DNA from 3 places in the Quisquiliibacterium sp. genome. Region 3 is predicted to be linked to each of the others. Evidence: predicted binding sites of a transcription regulator. Region 3 holds the regulator's gene; each other region holds the start of a gene.

The links. The regulator sigma-54, encoded in region 3, starts transcription at its own class of promoters, with help from an activator protein. The targets are predictions, from matches to a motif close to TGGCANGNAANCTGCTTT.
Region 1: AC2H6A_RS11205 (isopenicillin N synthase family dioxygenase) is a predicted target of sigma-54. The motif match lies at 2,089-2,106, and genes of this name have one in related genera.
Region 2: urtA (urea ABC transporter substrate-binding protein) is a predicted target of sigma-54. The motif match lies at 1,847-1,864, and genes of this name have one in related genera.

Annotation. Positions count from the first base shown of each region.
Region 1 is NZ_CEXFHW010000087.1:3,748-7,019, forward strand. It holds gene AC2H6A_RS11195 (enoyl-CoA hydratase/isomerase family protein) at 1-422, opposite strand, end outside; gene AC2H6A_RS11200 (VOC family protein) at 492-926, opposite strand; gene AC2H6A_RS11205 (isopenicillin N synthase family dioxygenase) at 938-1,912, opposite strand; gene AC2H6A_RS11210 (isopenicillin N synthase family dioxygenase) at 2,256-3,269, shown strand; gene AC2H6A_RS11215 (hypothetical protein) at 3,190-3,272, opposite strand, start outside.
Region 2 is NZ_CEXFHW010000032.1:14,395-17,666, forward strand. It holds gene AC2H6A_RS05850 (LTA synthase family protein) at 1-1,668, opposite strand, end outside; gene urtA (urea ABC transporter substrate-binding protein) at 1,932-3,182, shown strand.
Region 3 is NZ_CEXFHW010000007.1:34,141-37,412, reverse strand. It holds gene hpf (ribosome hibernation-promoting factor, HPF/YfiA family) at 168-488, opposite strand; gene AC2H6A_RS01785 (RNA polymerase factor sigma-54) at 588-2,120, opposite strand; gene lptB (LPS export ABC transporter ATP-binding protein) at 2,173-2,961, opposite strand; gene lptA (lipopolysaccharide transport periplasmic protein LptA) at 2,961-3,272, opposite strand, start outside.

The sequences.
Region 1 (3,272 bases), on a different contig from region 3:
GCGGCCATCTTGGCCGAACGCGCCATGATGCGGATGTCGCAGCCGATGGCCAGATCCATGCCGTAGCCCGCCGCCCCGCCGTTCACGGCGCAGACCACCGGCTTTTCCATTGCCTGCAGCACGGTGGGCGGGGTGGTCTTGAGGTCAAGCGTGGTGCGCGGCGGCTCGTCGGTGCGCAGCATGCCGCGGCCCTGCGCCTGGCCGATCACATCGAGCCCGGCGCAGAAGGCGCGGCCCGCACCGGTGAGGATCACGCAGCGCACGCCGGGGTCGTCGTCGGCCTGCAGCAGCCGGCGGCCGAGCTGCTCGAGCATCGGCCGCGAGATGGTGTTCATGCGCTGCGGCGCGTTCAGGGTGATGGTGGCGATGTGGTCTGCCACCTCGTAGAGCACTTCCTGGGGAGCGTCGGCGGTGTCGGTCATCGGAGCCTGCCTCGGGGGTGTCGGGATGGTCCGATGGTACCGAAAGCGGCCGGCGCGCCCTTCCGCGAATCAGCTCTTCCAGGGCGGCGTGGCCGGGCTCACGCCCGCGGGCAGGCTTGCCGTGCTCAAGCGGAACACCTGGCCTTCCGGATCTTCCAGCACCGCCTGCCACTGGCCGTAGTAGGTGGGGTAGGGGCCTTTCCGGATGCGCCCGCCCAGCGCGGGCACGCGTCGGGTGGCCTCATCCACCGCGGCGGGGTCGGCCAGCATGAAGGTGGGGTAGGTGCTCACCGGAGGCAGGATGCTGCCTGTCGCCACCCGGTCACCAAGGCCGAGCAGGCCGTAGGCCGGTGCCGCGTGGAAGCCGAACTGAAAGTGCGCATCGCCCAGGGCCCGGTAGATCGGCGAGCGGCTGTGTTCGAGCTCGCTGATCCCGAGCAGGCTGCGGTAGAAGTCGATCTGCCGGTCGATGTCACGGCAGAACAGATTCACGAAGAGTTGCATGGCGGCGGCGCTCAGGCGCTGGGCTCGGCGGTCTGGCGGCGCAGCCCGTAGGTGCGCTCGTACATCTCGCGCAGGTGCTCGCCGGCCGTGCAGGGCGGGTAGCGCGGCACGCTGCCCGCGGGCACGGTGCCGGGCAGGGCCTCGATGCGCGCCAGGTAGTTGGGCTCGAAGAAGAAGGGCAGCGAGAATCGCGGCGCGCCGCCGGAGTGCCGGTTGCGCACCCGGTGCAGGTTGGAGCGGTACAGGCCGTTGGTCCAGCGCGGCACCATGTCGCCCAGGTTGACCACGAAGCTGCCGGCCAGCGGCGGGGCTTCCACCCAGCGCCCGTCGCCCATCTGCACCTCCAGGCCGCCATGGCCATCCTGCGCCAGCACGGTCACCGCGCCCCAGTCGGTGTGCGCCCCCGCGCCGAAGGTGCGCTCGTCGGCATCGGGCGGGTGCGGCGGGTAGCGCACCATGCGCAGGCTCACCATCGGCTCGTGGCAGGCCTCGTCGAAGCGGTGTTCGGGCAGGTCCAGCGAGATCGCCATCAGCTGCATCAGCCGCAGCGAGAGCGCATTCATCCGCGCGATCCAGTCCTGGCACAGCGCGCGCGCCTCGGGCACCTCCTCGGGCCACTGGCTGGGGCCGTAGGTCTGATAGCCCGCGCGCACATAGGGATGGTCGTCGGGCCAGTCCATGCCGCAGTAGAAGCTCTCCTTGAGGTCGGGCTTCATTGCAGCGTCGAGGGTCTGTTCGCCCAGGGTCTCGAAGCCGCGCAGGATCGGCGAGCGGCGCATCGACAGCGCCTCGCGGCGCTCGGCCGGCAGCTCCAGCAGCCGGCGCGCGAGCGCGAACTGCTGCGCCACCCGCTCGGCCGCGATGCCGTGGCCAAGCACATAGAAGAAGCCGCTGTCCATGGCTGCCTCGCGCAACTGCCGCGCCAGCTCGGCGCTGCGCGGGCCGCCCGGCGCGAGCGCGCCGTCCAGGTCGAGGACCGGGATCATGCCGCAGGCCTTGCACGGACCCGCGTGCGGGGAGGGAAGGGCGGATGGCATCGGAACACGGGCGCTTCTCCGGAACAGGGTGGAACGCACCGCGCGGGCGCGCGCGCAGGCCGCTGGCGCGCCGAGGCGGTGAGCGGCGCACCAGCGAGGCGCGCGGGGTTGCTCAGGTCGCCGGGCACGCAGCTTCCATGCCACGGACGATCCGGATGCATGACCGACGCAGACCAGTCGTCCACCGGCCCCGCCCCGCATCGGGCATGCTTTCTGCTGAACACCTGCCAGGCCCCGCTGACGACCGACCCCGGCCAGGCGCCCGAATCCCCTCCACCGCAGGAATCACCGCATGACATCTGCCCGGCCGATGGTCGAACTCACCCGCGAGTCGCGGATCGGCGCGGTCCGCTCGACCGCCGTGGCGGGCGAGGTGCCGCGCATCGACCTCGCCGACTTCGCGGCGCGGCGCGAAGAGATCGCCGATGCGCTCTGGGACGCGGCCGTGGCGGTGGGCTTTTTCCAGGTGGTCAACCACGGCATCGAGCCGGCGCGGGTGCGCGAGGCCTTCGCGATGACCGAGCGCTTCTTCGGTCTGCCCGACCCGGTGAAGGCGCAGTACCCGCACCGCAAGGCCGACAATGTCGGCTGGGAGAGCCGCGCCCAGGTGCGGCCGTCCACGGGCACGCCCGACCAGAAGGAGAGCTACCAGATCACCCGCCCGCGCATGGCCGGGCTGTGGCCGGCCGAGTCGGAACTGCCCGGCTTCCAGGCGGCCATGCTCGACTTCGAGTCGCGATGCTGGTCGGTGGCCATGCGGGTGCTTTCCTGCTTCGCGCACAAGCTCGGCTTCACCACCGATTTCTTCGCTGCCGCGCACGACCCCGCCCAACCCGACTACCAGAGCACCCTGCGACTGTTGCACTACTACCCGGTGGATCCGGCCTCGCTCGGCGCGGCCGGGCTGTGGCGCGCCGGGGCGCACACCGACTTCGATTGCCTGACCCTGCTCTTTCAGCGGGCCGGGCAGGGCGGGCTGGAGGTCTGCGCCGGCAAGGACCTCGACAACCCGGTCTGGACGCCGGTGCCCCCCGAGGAAGACGCCATCACCTGCAACATCGGCGACATGCTCATGCGCTGGAGCGACGACCGGCTGCCCTCGAACTTTCACCGGGTGCGCACGCCCGAGCCGGGCGAGTACCTCGGCTCGCGCTACAGCATCGCGTTCTTCGCCCAGGCCAACCGCGAATCGGTCATTGCCGGCCCCTCCGGCAAGCACGCCCCGATCAGTGCCGGGGATTACCTTCGCCAGCGGGTGGCTGCCAACTTCCAGGCGGCGGGCGGTGCGCCGGGCGCGGCCCGTTGAGCA
Region 2 (3,272 bases), on a different contig from region 3:
CAGCGGGATGTGGTAAGCCTCCAGGGGCAGGTCCTGCTTGCCACGCCCCTGATGGGTGTGATCCGCCACCAGCACGAACAGGGTGTTGCCGAACCAGGGCCGGGTGCGTGCCTGCGCGATGAAGCGGCCGATCGCATAGTCGGTGTACTTCACGCCCCCCTCGCGCCCGCTGTGGCTCGGAATGTCGATCCGACCTTCGGGATAGGTGAAGGGGCGGTGGTTGGAGGTGGTCATGACATGGGCGAAGAAGCGCCGTCCGGCGGTATGGCGGGCGTCGAGTTCGCGCAGGGCCAGGTCGAAGAGATCCTCGTCGGCCACGCCCCAGATGTTCTCGAAGTGGATCTGCTCGGGGCGCAGGGCGGTGCGGTCGACCACGGTGTATCCGTTGCCGCCGAAGAACGCATTCATGTTGTCGAAATAGCCGTAGCCACCGTAAAGGTAGATCGGCTCGTAGCCATGCCCGGCCAGCACCGCGCCAAGGCTGAACAGACCGGCATTGTCAGGGCGCTTGACGATCGAATGCCCCGGTGTGGGCGGCACCGACAGGGTCAGCGCCTCGAGGCCGCGCACGGTTCGGGTGCCGGTGGCATACACGCGGGTGAAGAGCAGTCCTTCGGTCGCAAGGCGGTCGAGCTCGGGGGTGAGCCCCTGCGGGTTGCCGAAGGTGCCCATGAACGAGGCGCTGAAGCTCTCGATGGAGACCAGCACCACATTCAGGGGTCGCGGCGCTGCGGCGCCGCCGATGACGCGCTGGAACGGCAGGTGGCCCTCGGCAGGGCCTGGCTGGACGGCCGTGGCCGGCCGGCCCTCGCCAGGGGTGTTCTCAGCTGCGGGCAGGGCCTGGTATCGAGCCGCCACCCGGCGTTCGGCTTCGGCCACCGGCAGGGTTCGATAGAAGCGCTCGTAGTCGAGCTGGTTGTGACGGAAGGCGTGCCAGAAGTCGAAGTAACCGTTGCCGGCGAGTTCGTTGAGCTGACCGTCCGGCGAAAACTCCTTCAGCCGCGCATCACACGCTGCCAGCAGCAGCGCCGGGGCCGCCAGCCCCAGAGACAGGCCGGCGCGCCAGCGATGCCGGGTGTTGCCGGCGGCATGCGCATCGTGAGCGGCCGCAGGCAGGTCGGCGAGCGGCGCGAGGCCCCAGCGCCACGCGAGGCCCCACAGGATGATGGCTGCGAGGGCGACGCCAGCCAGCAGCACCGGCATGTTGTAGGACTCGCGGATGTTCCCGACCACCTCCTTGGTGTAGATCAGGTATTCCACCGCGATGAAGTTGAAGCGCGAGGCGAATTCCTGCCAGAAGGTGAACTCGGACAGCGCCACGAAGGTGGCGAGCAGACAGAGCGGTGCGAGGATCAGCCCACTGGCAAGCCGCAGGCCGCGATCGCCCATCAGCCGATGCCCGGGCCAGATCGCCATCAGCCAGGCGAGCGGCATCAGTGCGGCCAGGCCCACGCAAAGGTCGAAGCCCGCGCCGATCAGCATGGCCGGCAGCAAACGCCAGGGCGCAAGCAGCGTCAGGTCCTGGTTGAAGACCGTGAGCCCCAGCCGGACCAGCGCGTTCAGGCCGAGAAAAAGCAGCAGCAGACGCCCGTGAGCCCGGAAGCGACCTCGAAAGGGGTTGCGGTTGCGCCACTGACGGGCGAGGGCGGGGGGCAGGAACGATGGCATGGGAGCGCTCGGGCCGCAGTCTAGCAAGCGGGCCCGGGATGGCTGCGCGGGTGAGGGCGCTCAGCGGCCGCCGCGGATCTGCACCGCCATGGCGCAGTGCTTCGATCTGGTGCGCTTGGCTGCCCGTCATGGCGCGGGCGCACCGCCACGGCACCCTCGATTGCGCCTGATGGCCTGTTGGCATGAGGGTTGCTTAGCAGGAGGGGTCGCCGGTCGCTTCGGCGATCTCCTCCACAACATCCTTCTCGATCCAGGGAGTTTCAATGACGCGTCGCACATTCCTCAAGTCGGCAGCCGCCACCGCGGCGGTCTCCGCGGCTGGCCTGCCGCCGGCTTTCGCGCAGGGCGCCACGATCAAGGTCGGCGTGCTGCACTCGCTGTCGGGCACCATGGCGATCTCCGAGACCGCGCTGAAGGACACCGTCCTGATGACCATCGACGAGATCAACGCCAAGGGCGGCGTGTTGGGCAAGAAGCTCGAGGCGGTGGTGGTCGATCCGGCCTCCAACTGGCCGCTCTTCGCCGAGAAGGCCCGCCAGCTGCTGACCCAGGACAAGGTGGCCGCGGTGTTCGGCTGCTGGACCTCGGTGTCGCGCAAGTCGGTGCTGCCGGTGTTCAAGGAGCTCAACGGCCTGCTCTTCTATCCGGTGCAGTACGAGGGCGAAGAGCTCGAGAAGAATGTCTTCTACACCGGCGCAGCGCCCAACCAGCAGGCGATCCCGGCCACCGAGTACCTGATGAGCAAGGAAGGCGGCGGCGCCAAGCGTTTCGTGCTGCTGGGCACCGACTATGTCTACCCCCGCACCACCAACAAGATCCTGCGCGCCTTCCTGAAGAGCAAGGGCGTGAAGGAGTCGGACATCGACGAGAAGTACACGCCTTTCGGTCACAGCGACTACCAGACCATCGTGGCCGACGTCAAGAAGTTCGCCGCCGGTGGCAAGACCTGCGTGATCTCCACCATCAACGGTGACTCCAACGTGCCCTTCTACAAGGAGCTCGGCAACCAGGGGCTCAAGGCCAAGGACGTCCCGGTGGTGGCCTTCTCGGTGGGCGAAGAGGAGCTGCGCGGCGTGGACACCAAGCCGCTGGTGGGTCACCTCGCCGCCTGGAACTACTTCATGTCGGTGAAGAACGGCGAGAACGACGCCTTCATCAAGAAGTTCCGCGACTACGCCAAGGCCAAGAACCTCCCGAACGCCGACAAGGTCGTCACCAACGACCCGATGGAAGCCACCTACGTGGGCATCCACATGTGGAAGCAGGCCGTCGAGAAGGCCAAGACGGTCGAGGTGGACAAGGTGATCGACGCCATGGGCGGCCAGAAGTTCAAGGCGCCCTGCGGCTTCGAGCTGACCATGGACAAGACCAACCACCATCTGCACAAGCCGGTGATGATCGGCGAGGTGCGCGCCGACGGCCAGTTCAATGTGGTCTGGAAGACCAAGGGCCCGGTTCGCGCCCAGCCCTGGAGCCCGTTCATTCCGGGCAACGAAGGCAAGCAGAACGTCTGATCGGCCCTTGATGCCTCGGCAGGATCCTCGGTAGCTGGATTCGGGGCCGGGAACGAAAACCCGGCCCCTTTTTTTTCCGGAACTGAATCC
Region 3 (3,272 bases):
CGGACGCGGCAACCGGGAACGACGACCTGCAGGCCGTCCGGATGCCCCGGAATTCGGTGATGGAGCGATTGATTATAGGTAGGGCGTCGGGGCTTGGGCGGACTTTTTTGCGCGGCGCACAAGAAAAAGCCCGGCAAGCCGGGCTGGGGTTTCGCAATGCAGGAAAATCAGGCGACCGGTGCGTACTTCATGGCGTCATGGCCATGGCCGGTGGTCTTGTCCTTGTGCTTGAGGATCTGCCGGTCGAGCTTGTCGGCCAGGCTGTCGATCGCGGCGTACAGATCCTGGTCGGTGGACTCGGCAAAGATGTCCCGGCCGGGCACATGGATGCTCACTTCGGCCTTCTGGGCCAGCTTGTCGACGCTGAGGAACACCTTGACATCGATGACCCGGTCGAAGTGCCGGGTGATGCGCTCGAGCTTGAGCAGCAGGTAGTCGCGGATGGCGGGGGTGACTTCGAGGTGGTGACCGCTGATCGACAGGTTCATGGCGCCTCCAGAGGTGGCCCGACGATGATCGGGCCGGGTTGACAACCAGTGGGACGCGCGGCGCCGGGCCGAGACGAGGACTTGCGAGCGGCGTGCCGGTCAGAGCACCTTGCGCTGGGCGACCGGCGCGATCTGCAGGGACTCGCGGTACTTGGCCACCGTGCGTCTTGCCACCACGATACCCTGCTCGCCGAGCATGTCGGCCAACCGGCTGTCGGAAAGGGGCTGCTGCGGATCCTCGGCGGCCACCAGCTGGCGGATGAGCGCGCGGATGGCGGTGCTCGAGGCCGCGCCCCCGGCCTCGGTGGCCACATGGCTGCCGAAGAAGTACTTCAGCTCGAAGGTGCCCGAGGGCGTGAGCATGAATTTCTGGGTGGTGACCCGCGAGACGGTGGACTCGTGCAGACCGAGCTCCTCGGCGATCTCGCGCAGCACCAGCGGACGCATCGCCACCTCGCCATGCGAGAAGAAGGCCTTCTGGCGTTCGACGATCGCCTGCGACACCCGCAGGATGGTGTCGAAGCGCTGCTGGACATTCTTGATCAGCCAGCGCGCCTCCTGCAGCTGCGCGCCCAGGCCGCCGGCCCCGGCGCCGCGGTTGCGGCGCAGGATCTGTGCGTACATGTCGTTGATGCGCAGCTTGGGCAGCACATCGGGGTTCAGCGCGGCGGTCCAGCCGGCGCGGGTGCGACGCACCACCACATCGGGAATCACATAGGTGGGTTCGTCGATCGAGAAGGCCGCACCCGGCCGCGGATTGAGGCTGCGGATCAGGGCCTGGGCCTCGCGCAGCGCCGCGTCGTCGCAGTGCAGCAGCCGCTTGATGCGGGCGAAGTCCTTGGCCGCCAGCAAGGCGAGGTGGTGCTCGATCAGGGCGCGGGCGAGCGCGAAGACCTCGGCACTGGCCCGCCCCGGCTGCTCGGCGCGCAGGGCGGCGAGCTGCAGACGCAGGCTCTCGGCGAGGTCGCGGGCGCCCACCCCTGCGGGGTCGAAGCTCTGCAACAGGGTGAGCGCCGCGTGCAGCTGGTCGGGGTCGATCTCGAGCTCGGCCGGCAGGATGGCCGCGATTTCCTCGAGGCTGCCGTCGAGCAGGCCGTCGTCGGTGAGGTTGTCGATCAGCAGTTCGACCAGCGCCCGGTCGAGCCGGCTGCACTGGGTGGCGGCGAGCTGACCGGCAAGGTGGTCGCGCAGGGTGCGGCCGGTGGCCGCGAGCTGCGGCATCGCGCGGTCGTCGTTCTCATCGTCGCCGGCCGCGCTGCCGCTGCCCGACCAGTCGCCGCCGCGCTCGGCATCGTCGAAGCTCCCGCCGTCACCGCCGCCGTCGGTACCCTCGGCGCCGGCCCGTTCGGTCTCGCCGCCGCCCGCCTCGCGGCGTTCGCCCTCGTGGCCGGATTCGCCCTGGCCGCCGCCCTCGCCCGCACTGCGCGAGGCCGCGAGGCTGCCGCCCGCGTCGAGCCGGATGGCGCCCACCAGCGGGTCGTCCAGGCGCTCGAGCAGCGGGTTGTCGGCCAGAATCTGGTCGAGCTCCTGGTTGAGTTCGAGCGTGGACAACTGCAGCAGCCGGATCGACTGCTGCAGCTGGGGCGTCAGCGCGAGGTGCTGGCTGAGCTTGAGCTGGAGCGAGGTCTTCAAGGGGAGGATGGGGCTCGAACAGGGCGGCCGGCAAGCCCGGCGACGCCGGACCTTACATCCGGAAGTGTTCGCCCAGATAGACGCGGCGGACGCTTTCGTCGGCGATGATCTCGTCGGGCCGGCCGGAAGCAAGAACAGTACCCGCGTTGATGATATACGCCCGATCGCAAATGCCAAGCGTCTCGCGCACGTTGTGATCGGTGATCAGCACGCCGATGCCACGCTCCTTGAGGAAGCGCACGATCCGCTGGATCTCGATCACCGCGATCGGATCGACGCCCGCGAAGGGCTCGTCGAGCAGGATGAAGCGCGGGGAGTTGGCCAGCGCCCGGGCGATCTCGACCCGGCGCCGCTCGCCGCCCGACAGCGACACCGCCGGGTTGCCCCGCAGATGGGTGATCTGCAGATCGGCCAGCAGGGCCTCGAGCCGGCTGGCGATCTCGGTGGCCGGCAGCGGCCCGCCCTGGGCGGCCGGCTGCAGCTCGAGCACTGCCCGGATGTTCTCCTCGACCGACATCTTGCGGAACACCGAGGCTTCCTGCGGCAGGTAGGACAGCCCGATGCGGGCCCGGCGATGGATGGGCAGCCGGCCGATGGGCCGGCCGTCGAGCTCGATGACCCCGGCATCAGAGGGCACCAGGCCCACGATCATGTAGAAGCAGGTGGTCTTGCCCGCGCCGTTGGGTCCGAGCAGGCCGACCACCTCGCCGCTGCGCACCTCGAGGGACACATCGCGCACCACCTGCCGGCCGTGATAGGCCTTCATGAGGTGGCTGATGGTCAGCCTCGATCCGGCGGCCGGTCCGGGGGGCAGCCCCGTGCCCTCGGTGATCGCCGCCATCAGGGGCGGGCCTGGGCCGGCGTGTTGGCCGGCTTCAGCGGCACGGACGGGCCGGCCGGCGCACCACCGGCTCCCGTCTCGGTGCGGGGCTGGATCACCAGCCGCACCCGGCCGCCTGGGTTGTCGGCGGTGGCCCCACGGCTGCCGCCATCGACCGAGACCTGCTCGCTGCGGCCGTCGTAGACGATCAGGCTGCCGTGGACCTCGTCGGTGATCCGGTCCTGCTCCAGGCGCCTGAGCTGGGCCCGGTCGATCAGGCGGACCACCTCGGCCTTGCCGTCGTAGTCGAGCTGCTGCGCGCGGCCGTGCAC